Regions from separate parts of the Streptomyces sp. NPDC020681 genome, predicted to be linked through region 2. Evidence: predicted binding sites of a transcription regulator. Region 2 holds the regulator's gene; the other holds the start of a gene.

The links. Region 2 encodes HspR, which represses chaperone genes until heat shock. Its sites were predicted from a motif close to TTGAGNNNNNNNNNCTCAA; they were not measured.
Positions count from the first base shown of each region.
Region 1: lon (endopeptidase La) is a predicted target of HspR. The motif match lies at 2,612-2,630, and genes of this name have one in related genera.

Region 1 is NZ_JBIRTX010000003.1:353,745-358,955, reverse strand. Features, by position in the region: gene ACH4YL_RS08725 (response regulator transcription factor) at 1-225, opposite strand, end outside; gene ACH4YL_RS08720 (spermidine synthase) at 318-1,019, opposite strand; gene ACH4YL_RS08715 (rhomboid-like protein) at 1,228-2,082, shown strand; gene ACH4YL_RS08710 (protealysin inhibitor emfourin) at 2,038-2,523, opposite strand; gene lon (endopeptidase La) at 2,653-5,067, shown strand; gene ACH4YL_RS08700 (trypsin-like serine peptidase) at 5,125-5,211, opposite strand, start outside.
Region 2 is NZ_JBIRTX010000002.1:226,927-232,137, reverse strand. Features, by position in the region: gene grpE (nucleotide exchange factor GrpE) at 1-594, shown strand, start outside; gene dnaJ (molecular chaperone DnaJ) at 661-1,854, shown strand; gene ACH4YL_RS04565 (heat shock protein transcriptional repressor HspR) at 1,856-2,308, shown strand; gene ACH4YL_RS04560 (helix-turn-helix transcriptional regulator) at 2,509-3,492, opposite strand; gene ACH4YL_RS04555 ((2Fe-2S)-binding protein) at 3,879-4,199, shown strand; gene ACH4YL_RS04550 (pyridoxamine 5'-phosphate oxidase family protein) at 4,334-4,738, opposite strand; gene clpB (ATP-dependent chaperone ClpB) at 4,880-5,211, shown strand, end outside.

The sequences.
Region 1 (5,211 bases), on a different contig from region 2:
GAAGCCGGGCAGCATCACATCCAGGACCATGAGATCGGGTTGCCATGCCTCGGCCGCGTCGACCGCGGCGGGCCCGTCGGCGGCCGTCTGCACGAGGAAGCCCTCGGCCCGCAGACGTGCGGCGATGGCGTCGACGATCGTCGAATCGTCCTCGACCACCAGCACCCGGCGCTGGGCGCCGGGCGTGGCCGCGACGCCGTTGTGGGTGGTGTGTGTCTGCTCCATCGTCCCGCCCCTGTACGCGTTCTCGCGAGCTGCAAGCCGGTTCTAGATCCGGTGTGTAGGTCAGCAGCGTAAAGGCAGTGACGCACTCCCGGCTACGCAGGGCGAACAGCGAGATGGACCACGTCGGGAACTCCTCGGGCAAGGGGGATCTCTTCGGTTCTTACCCCGGTGAATCCGGCATTCCGCAACGCATCCTCGAAAGCGGCGGAGGGCTGGGCGGACCACACGGCGAGAATTCCGCCCGGCTCCAACAGGGCCTGACAGGCGGCTAGTCCGGCTGGTGAGTAGAGATTTCCGTTGTCGTCGGTGACGGTCCAGTCGGGTCCGTTGTCGATGTCAAGACAGAGGGCGTCGTAACGCTCCGCGTGGTCCGGACCGGCACGGAGGTGGTCAAGGAGGTCCGTGTGCAGGATCACGCTGCGGGGGTCGGCGAGCGCGTCGCCGGAGATCTGCCGCAGCGGCCCGGTGCGGTGCCAGTCGATGATCGCCTGTTCGCGCTCGACGACGGCGATGCTGCGCCAGTTCGGGTTGGCGGCGGCGTGGGCCAGCGAGAAGCCGACGCCGAGGCCGCCGATGAGGAGGGCGGGATCGCGTTTTCCGGCGGCGGCGAGCGCGTCGTACGCGGCGTCGACGAGAAGTCGCTCGGAGCGGCCGTCGGAGGTGTCCATCAGAAAACACCCGTTGGCGATGATCTCGTGCCGATCACCGCGCCGCCGCAGTACGACCTCGCCATGGGGTCCGTCGCGCCGGTCGAGGGTGACGGGCGGATCGGACGCGTCGGTGTACAGCGACATGGATGACCTCCGGATGGCGGGCCGGGCGGGTGTCTGGGGCCATCGTGGCGGGACGGCGCGAGCGGAACAAATGAATTGGCCCGGTGGTGCGCGCGACGCTCGAAGCGGTACGAGGGTTGCCTGGTGTGGCGCACGTCATAGACGCGGGTGATGGTGATCGCGTTGGGTGGTGTTTTGTTCGGGGGCTTGGCGAAAGGGGCCTCACGCGGTGCACCGGCGCACGAAGGACGAAGTCCCCTCGACGGACACGGGCCTGCTGCCCGGGATCCCGCGCCAGCGGAAGAGCCCGGTGGAGCCCGCTGCCGAGTCCGCCTCCCCGGAGGCGGGCCTTGTCCGGCCCGTACCGTCCGGTGCGGCCGAGGCCTCGTGCGGCGGTGAAGCTCAAGGGTCGGCGTGGCGGCGCGGCTGGGCCGTGCTGCGGCAGGTGGTGCCGACACCCACCGGGACGCCGTTCACCTTCGCGTACATCCTCGTGCTGATCGCCACCTCCCTGTTCGCCGAGTACGGCGACCCCGCCACCGTCTCCGCCCTCCTCCGCGGCTCCAGCACCGATGTCGCCCATTTGGCCGACACCCCGCTGCTCGTTCTGGGTGCGAGCGCGCTGTGGGTGGCCGGCGGGTTGGCGTCCCCGTACGCCGTCGCCTTCCTCTTCACACTGACCGCGCTGGAACGCCGCATCGGAGGACTGCGCACCGCCGGGGTGTTTTTCGCCGGTCATGTCATGGCGACGCTGGCCACCGAGATACCGGTCGGGATATCCGTGGCGGCCGGACATCTGCCCGCCACCTCGCTGCACCGGCTCGACTACGGCATCAGCTTCGGGCTGATGGCGAGCATCGGCGCGCTCGCCGGGCTCCTCGGCCCGGTCCCGCGCGCCACGCTCCTCGGCTTCACGTCCCTGATGCTCCTCAAGGACCTGCTGGCCTTCGCGGACCCGCTCACCAACTGGGGCCATCCGCTGGCCCTGCTGGCCGGGCTCCTGTGCTGGCCGGCGGTGCGCCGCGTGGCGCGGCACCCGCTAGTCCTCGGGGAGCGCGGCGAGTACGTCCCGCAGGGCGGGTAGCAGCCCGGGGTCGGATGTGGTGACCGTGTGGCCCGCGTACGAGATCTCGTAGGTGAAGCCGTCCGCGATCGGGGAGCCCGTGGGATTGCGCGGGAGGCGGGCGAAGTCGGCGTCTTCCAGGGCCCGGCGCAGCTCGGCCAGCTCGGCCGGGGTCATTCGGCCGGTACGGCCCGCTCCGGTCTTCGTGGTCGTGGAGTAGCTGCCGTCGGCGCGGACGAGGAGCCGGTTGTGCACACCGGCGATGCCTCCGGTGACCGTCATCTCGACGAGCGGCTGAGCCGCGGCAGGCGACGCGGAGCGTGTCGCCGCCGAGGAGGAAGGCGTGCTCTTGGGCGCCTCACCGTCGCCCCCGCCCGCGCCGCCGCACCCGGCGACCAGAAGTCCCGCGAGCGCCAGCCCCGCCCCGGCGCCCACCCGTCGTCCGTACGACTCAAGCCTCATCGCCGCAGTATCGGCCACGAGGCGGCTGCCCCGCGGACGATCGCTGAGAGCGAACGTTCCCCCGGGAACATCTCCGAGGCCCTGTGCATTGAGTCCATACAGCTCAACTTCACTGCCTAAGGGGAGATCATGGCTGCTGAGTCTTCTGCGTTCACTTCGCTCACCCTGCCCGTGCTGCCCCTCGACGACGAGGTCGTGCTGCCCGGAATGGTGGTGCCGCTGGACCTGTCCGACGCAGAGGTACGAGCCGCGGTGGAGGCCGCGCAGGCCGCTGCGCGCTCCAGTGGGGCAAGCAAGCCGAAGGTGCTTCTTGTTCCGCGGGTCGACGGGACGTACGCCGCGACCGGTGTGCTCGGGACCGTCGAGCAGGTCGGCCGGCTCTCCGACGGAGACCCCGGCGCGCTCATCCGCGGCCGTGGCCGCGTGAAGATCGGCGCTGGCACTACAGGGCCCGGCGGCGCACTCTGGGTCGAGGGCGCGCGGATCGACGAGACCGTGCCTGACCCCATGCCCGGTCAGGTCGCCGAGCTCGTCAAGGAATACAAGGCGCTCGCCACGAACTGGCTGAAGAAGCGCGGAGCCTGGCAGGTCGTGGACCGTGTCCAGCAGATCGACGACGTCTCGCAGCTCGCCGACAACTCCGGCTACTCACCGTTCCTGACCACCGCCCAGAAGATCGAACTCCTCGAGACCGCCGACCCGGTGGCCCGCCTCAAGCTCGCCACCGAGCAGCTGCGCGAGCACCTCGCCGAGCAGGACGTCGCGGAGTCCATCGCCAAGGACGTCCAGGAGGGCGTCGACAAGCAGCAGCGCGAGTTCCTGCTGCGCCGTCAGCTCGAAGCCGTGCGCAAGGAGCTCCGTGAGCTCAACGGTGAGGACGGCGAGGACGAGACCGACGACTACCGGGCCCGCGTCGAGGCCGCCGACCTGCCCGAGAAGGTCCGTGAGGCCGCGCTCAAGGAGGTCGACAAGCTGGAGCGGGGCAGCGACCAGAGCCCCGAGATCTCCTGGATCCGCACCTGGCTCGACACGGTCCTCGAACTGCCCTGGAACGAGCGCACCGAGGACGAGTACGACATCCAGGGCGCGAAGGCGATCCTGGACGCCGAGCACGCCGGACTGCAGGACGTGAAGGAACGGATCACCGAATACCTGGCGGTGCGCAAGCGGCGTGCCGACCGGGGGCTGGGCGTGGTCGGCGGGCGGCGCGGGGGCGCGGTTCTGGCGCTCGTCGGCCCGCCCGGTGTCGGCAAGACCTCGCTCGGTGAGTCCGTCGCGCACGCGATGGGACGGAAGTTCGTCCGGGTCGCGCTCGGCGGCGTCCGGGACGAGGCGGAGATCCGCGGACACCGGCGTACCTACGTCGGCGCGCTGCCGGGCCGCATCGTCCGGGCGATCAAGGAAGCCGGGTCCATGAACCCGGTGGTCCTGCTCGACGAGATCGACAAGGTCGGCTCGGACTTCCGCGGCGACCCGGCCGCGGCGCTGCTCGAGGTCCTGGACCCGGCGCAGAACCACACCTTCCGCGACCACTACCTGGAGGTCGAACTCGACCTGAGCGACGTCGTCTTCCTGGCCACCGCGAACGTACTGGAGGCCATCCCGGAGGCGCTGCTCGACCGGATGGAGCTGGTCAGGCTCGACGGCTACACCGAGGACGAGAAGGTCGTCATCGCCCGGGACCACCTGCTGCCGCGCCAGCTGGAGCGGGCGGGCCTGGAGCCCGGCGAGGTGACCATCGACGAGTCCGCGCTGCGCAGGCTGGCGGGGGAGTACACCCGTGAGGCGGGCGTGCGGAACCTGGAGCGTTCGATCGCCAGACTGCTGCGCAAGGTGGCGTCGCAGCACGAACTGGGCGAGCAGGAGCTGCCGTTCATCGTCGGCGCCGAGCAACTGCGCGGCCTGATCGGGCGGCCGCACCATGTGCCCGAGTCCGCGCAGGACCCGGCCGAGCGGCGTACGGCCGTGCCCGGAGTGGCCACCGGTCTCGCCGTCACCGGCGCGGGCGGCGACGTCCTGTTCGTCGAGGCGTCGCTGGCCGACCCGGAGACGGGCGCGGCGGGTCTGACCCTCACCGGTCAGCTCGGTGACGTGATGAAGGAGTCCGCGCAGATCGCGCTGAGCTTCCTGCGCTCGCACGGAGCGGAGCTGGAGCTTCCGGTGGCGGATCTCAAGGACCGGGGTGTGCACATCCACTTCCCGGCCGGCGCGGTGCCGAAGGACGGCCCGAGCGCGGGCATCACGATGACCACGGCGCTGGCGTCGCTGCTGTCGGGCCGGCTGGTCCGTACGGACGTCGCCATGACCGGCGAGGTCTCGCTGACCGGGCGGGTCCTGCCGATCGGCGGCCTGAAGCAGAAGCTGCTGGCCGCGCACCGGGCGGGTACGACGACGGTGGTGATCCCGAAGCGGAACGAGGCGGACCTGGACGATGTCCCGTCCGAGATCCTCGACAAGCTGGAGGTACACCCGGTGACGGATGTCCGACAGGTGCTGGAGATTGCGCTCTCTCCGGCGGAGGTGGCGTTGCCGGCGGCGGCGTGACGCTTCGTGTGCGGGCCCGGCGGCTGTGGGTGAGCCGCCGGGCCCTTGCGCGTGCCGCTACTGGCCCGCGGCCTGCTCGTACAGGTCGCGCGCCTTCGCGTCGAAGAGCGCCGCGGTCGACTCGCGGTCCGTGTCGCCGCCGCT
Region 2 (5,211 bases):
TCTGACGACGCCGCCGAGTCCGCCGAGTCCTCCCAGAAGGAGGGCCCGGCGGCCCCGGCAGGGGACGCAGCAATCATTACCGGTCTGACGGCCCAGCTGGACCAGGTCCGTACGGCGCTCCAGGAGCGCACGGCAGACCTCCAGCGGCTCCAGGCCGAGTACCAGAACTACCGCCGTCGTGTGGAGCGCGACCGGATCACGGTCAAGGAGATCGCCACGGCGAATCTGCTGACCGAGCTCCTGCCGATGCTCGACGACATCGGTCGTGCACGGGACCACGGTGAACTCGTGGGCGGGTTCAAGTCGGTTGCCGAGTCTCTCGAGACGGCGGCGGCCAAGATGGGCCTGCAGCAGTTCGGCAAGGAGGGCGAGCCCTTCGACCCGACGATCCACGAGGCGCTGATGCACTCGTACGCACCGGATGTCACCGAGACCACGTGCGTCGCGGTTCTGCAGCCGGGGTATCGCATCGGCGAGCGGACCATCCGGCCCGCGCGGGTCGCGGTGGCCGAGCCCCAGCCGGGCGCGGCGCCCGCGGTCTCGAAGGAAGAGACGGCGAACGACGAGGAGAGCGGTGGCCCGGAGGAGGGCTGACGCGGTGGTTGACCGATGGGTTGGCCGGTGGGTTGACCTGGTGATTGTCCGAGAGGAGGGACGTCGATGAGCACGAAGGACTTCGTCGAGAAGGACTACTACAAGGTTCTCGGCGTCCCCAAGGACGCCACCGAGGCCGAGATCAAGAAGGCGTACCGGAAGCTCGCCCGCGAGTACCACCCGGACGCCAACAAGGGTGATGCCAAGGCCGAGGAGCGCTTCAAGGAGATCTCCGAGGCGAACGACATCCTCGGCGACCCGAAGCGGCGCAAGGAGTACGACGAGGCGCGCGCCCTGTTCGGGAACGGCGGCTTCCGCGCCGGGCCCGGTGCGGGCGGCGCCGGCGGCAGCTTCAACTTCGACCTGGGCGACCTCTTCGGCGGCGCGCAGGGCGGTGGAGCGCAAGGTGGCGCCGGCGGCTTCGGCGGCGGTCTCGGCGATGTGTTCGGCGGACTGTTCAACCGCGGCGCCGGCACCGCCGGTACGCGTACGCAGCCCAGGCGCGGCCAGGACATCGAGTCCGAGGTGACGCTCAGCTTCACCGAGGCGGTCGACGGGGCCACGGTCCCGCTGCGGATGTCCAGCTCGGCCGCGTGCAAGGCCTGTTCCGGCACCGGCGACAAAAACGGTACGCCTCGGGTGTGCCCGACCTGTGTCGGCACCGGCCAGGTCTCGCGCGGCGGCAGCGGGTCCTTCTCGCTGACCGACCCGTGCGTGGACTGCAAGGGCCGCGGTCTGATCGCGCAGGACCCCTGCGAGGTCTGCAAGGGCAGCGGGCGCGCCCGCTCCTCGCGGACCATGCAGGTCAGGATTCCGGCGGGCGTCTCCGACGGCCAGCGGATCCGGCTGCGCGGCAAGGGCGCTCCGGGCGAACGGGGCGGCCCCGCCGGTGACTTGTATGTCGTCGTGCATGTCGACCCGCACCCGGTCTTCGGCCGCAGGGACGACAACCTCACGGTCACCGTGCCCGTCAGCTACCCGGAGGCGGCGCTCGGCGGCGAGGTGAAGGTGCCGACGCTCGGCGGTCCACCGGTCACGCTGAAGCTGCCCGCGGGCACGCCCAACGGACGTACGATGCGCGCCCGCGGCAAGGGAGCGGTCCGCAAGGACGGCTCCCGCGGCGACCTGCTGGTCACCGTCGAGGTCGCGGTCCCGACCGAGCTCAGCGACAAGGCGAAGGAAGCGCTGCAGGCCTACCGCGAAGCCACCGCGGACGAGGACCCGCGGGACGAGTTGTTCCAGGCCGCGAAGGGAGCATGACATGGACCCCCGATCGGGACGCAGCCGTAACCCCTACCAACTGACCGACGAGTCGCCGGTGTACGTGATTTCGGTGGCGGCCCAGCTGTCCGGTCTGCACCCGCAGACCCTGCGGCAGTACGACCGCCTCGGTCTCGTCTCCCCCGACCGCACGGCCGGCCGGGGCCGGCGCTACTCCGCCCGCGACATCGAACTGCTGCGCACCGTCCAGCAGTTGTCGCAGGACGAGGGCATCAACCTCGCCGGCATCAAGCGCATCATCGAGCTGGAGCACCAGGTCGCGGCGCTGCAGGCGCGGGTCGCCGAGCTGTCGGCGGCGGTCGACGGCGCGGCGGCGGCGATGCAGCAGCGCGAGGCGCAGGTGCACGCTTCGTACCGGCGGGATCTTGTGCCGTACCAGGATGTGCAGCAGGCGAGCGCGCTGGTGGTGTGGCGGCCGAAGCGGTCGGAGTAACAACGCAGGTCCTCAACCAGGCGCCGGACGGGTCGAGTTTGCCCCGTCCGGCGTTTTGGCGGGCTCCTGAAGGCCGTACGCCGAGAGATGCGCCCCGGAGGCCCGCCGGAGGCCGGCGGGCCCGCAGAACGGCTCCTCGGGACGGCGGAATCAGGTCGACTATCCCGGCAGTTTTGGTCAGGTACTCGTCAGGAATCCCGTCAGGACTCGTGCTCGAGAATGCCCGACTGCGCGATGAGATAGCCCAGTTGAGTACGGCTCCCGCTGCCCAGCGACGACCCCAGCTTGGCGATGTGCGCCCGGCAGGTGCGGACATTCATCCCCAGCCGGCGCGCGATCGCCTCGTCCACATGGCCCTCCACCAGCAGTTTCGCGATGGAGCGCTGCACGCCCGTGATGCCGTCCAGGTCCGGGCCGTACGAGATCGGCTCCTCCCACGGGATGCCGTGCAGCCAGAACTGCTCGAAGACGCCGACGAGATACTCGACGATCCCCTTGTGCCGCAGCTCCAGGGCCGAAAGACGGTCGCTGCTCGCCGGGATGAAGGCCACTTTCCGGTCGATGATGATCAGCCGGTCGATGATCTCCTCCAGCGTCCGCACCTCGACGCCCGAGGGCCCGACCTGCTCCATGTAGGCGAGCGTGGCCGGGTGGTGACGGGCAGTGTGCTGGTAGAGGGTGCGCATCCGGACACCCCGCTCGATCAGCGGTTCCACCCGGCGCAGCGCCTTCTCCAGGATGTGTGGCTGCCGCCCGCTGCCGGGCTGGACGGTGAGGAGCTCCTCCGTGCAGTCTGCGGTGACCTGGTCAAGGGTTGTGTTGATGCGGTTGAGGCCCTCGAGGACTGTTATCCCCTGTGGGACGGTGGAATTCTGCGCGGTGAACGCCATGAATGGCTCAAGAGCGTCGGTCAGAGCGACAGTTCGTCGTCGCCGCTCTTGGATCTCCCGCTCGATGGGGTGTATCAGCTGTGTCAGCGCAGTGGTCGGCGGAACCGGGCGAAGCCACTGAGCGTCGTCGGGATCCGGGTGCAGCAGGGCGAGATCGAAGAGACAGGGCGTGGATTCCGCCTCTGACCGGGCTATACGCCCCGTGCGAAGAGCGGTGATGTACAGACTTTTCCCCGACTCGCACAGCTCACCGTCTGCGTGAGGGTGTCCCGGTTCGACCTCATTAGATGGCATATGCACCCCCTCAGGCTCCTGCATTACAGGAACATGATGCCTGCCGTCGCTGGTGCAAGCGTTCGGAGTGAGACATCGTCTTATGCGCGGGGGAGGAGGAATGATCAAAAGAGGTGGAGAACACCCATGTCTAGGACGCTACGTGCTCTTTGTGCTCTTGCCATAGCGGCGGCCGCGCTAGGTGCGGTGGCCTCCGGTGAGCCCTCCTGGGGTAGCAGCTCCCCTGCCGTGGTGGCGGCGACCCAGGGCGAGTCTTCGTGGGGCGGCCTCGTTTCCGCGGACTCGGGTTCGGCGCCAGGTGAGCCCTCCTGGGGTGCTGCTCCGGCAACTGCCGTAGTCGCCCCTGGTGAGCCTTCCTGGGGTGTCGGTCCGGCAGGCACGAACGAATGACCGTTCCACCGGACGACCGGACCTTCCGGCGTGAGATGGCAACGGCCTACCGCTCGGGGTGGCATTTCATCGACCTCGTCACGGCAATCCCCCACCGTGGCGACTCGTTGATGGTCACCCTGTTCGGCGAGCCGATCGTCGTGGCACGCGAGGAGGACGAAGACGTTCGTGCATACCGGTGCCTTCGCCGGCCCCGTGGAGCACCACAGCCCGTCCGCTGTGCCATCAGGTACGGCATGATTTTCGTCAATCTCGACCAGCGTGATCATCAGTTGGCCGAGCCCGACACCACCACCGCCACCCCCCGCAGTGCCTGAGCGGTTCCCCCGTCGTTGTAAATCGCTCAGGCGCTTCCCCCACACAGCGGCGCCATCGTGGACCTGAAACGCGATGGCGCCGCTGTGCTTTTCCCGTACGGCCCCGGGCTCTTCGCGTACGGCCCCGGTGGCGCTCAGGCGCTGCCCATCGCCCGGGTCAGGGCGATCTCGATGAGCACCCGGTCCGGGTTCGGGGCCGGTGTGCGGCCGTAGCGCTGCGCGTAGCGCTCCACCGCGTCCGCGACGAGCTCCGGCTCCGTACGGACCCTCGCGCGGCCCTCCAGGGTCGCCCAGCGGCCCTTGTCCACCTGGCAGACCGCGACCGCCGCGCCGTCCGGGCCCGCGGCCAGGATGTTGGCGACCTTGCGGCTGTTCTTGTTGGTGATGACGCGCGCGACGCCGCCCTCCGGGTCGTAGGTGACGCCGACCGCCACGACGTGCGGCGTGCCGTCCTGGCGCGAGGTCGTCAGGGTGCACAGGTGGTACTCGCGCCAGAAGCTCAGGAAGGAAGCGCCGGGGTTCCGCGGGTCGTTGGCCATGCTCCGGAACCTACCGGCGGCGGCTGGCCATCACTACCTTGAGCGGAATAGACTCAACTTTGTGACCGTTGGATCAGTCATAGTCTTCGAGACGTTCGCAGAGACTGTGCACCGCGACTGAGCCGAGGAGGAGAACCGCCCGTGGACGCCGAGCTGACCAACAAGAGCCGGGACGCCCTGAACGCCGCCACCACCAAGGCGGTGTCCGACGGCCACCCAGATCTGACCCCCACGCATCTGCTCCTCGCCCTCCTCGCGGGCGAGGAGAACGAGAACATCACCGACCTGCTGGCCGCCGTCGAGGCGGACCAGGCAGCCGTGCGGTCCGGCGCGGAGCGGCTGCTCGCCGCGCAGCCCAGCGTCACCGGATCCACGGTCGCACCGCCGCAGCCCAACCGTGAGCTGCTCGCCGTCATCGCGGACGCCGCGCAGCGCGCCAAGGAACTCGGCGACGATTATCTCTCCACCGAGCA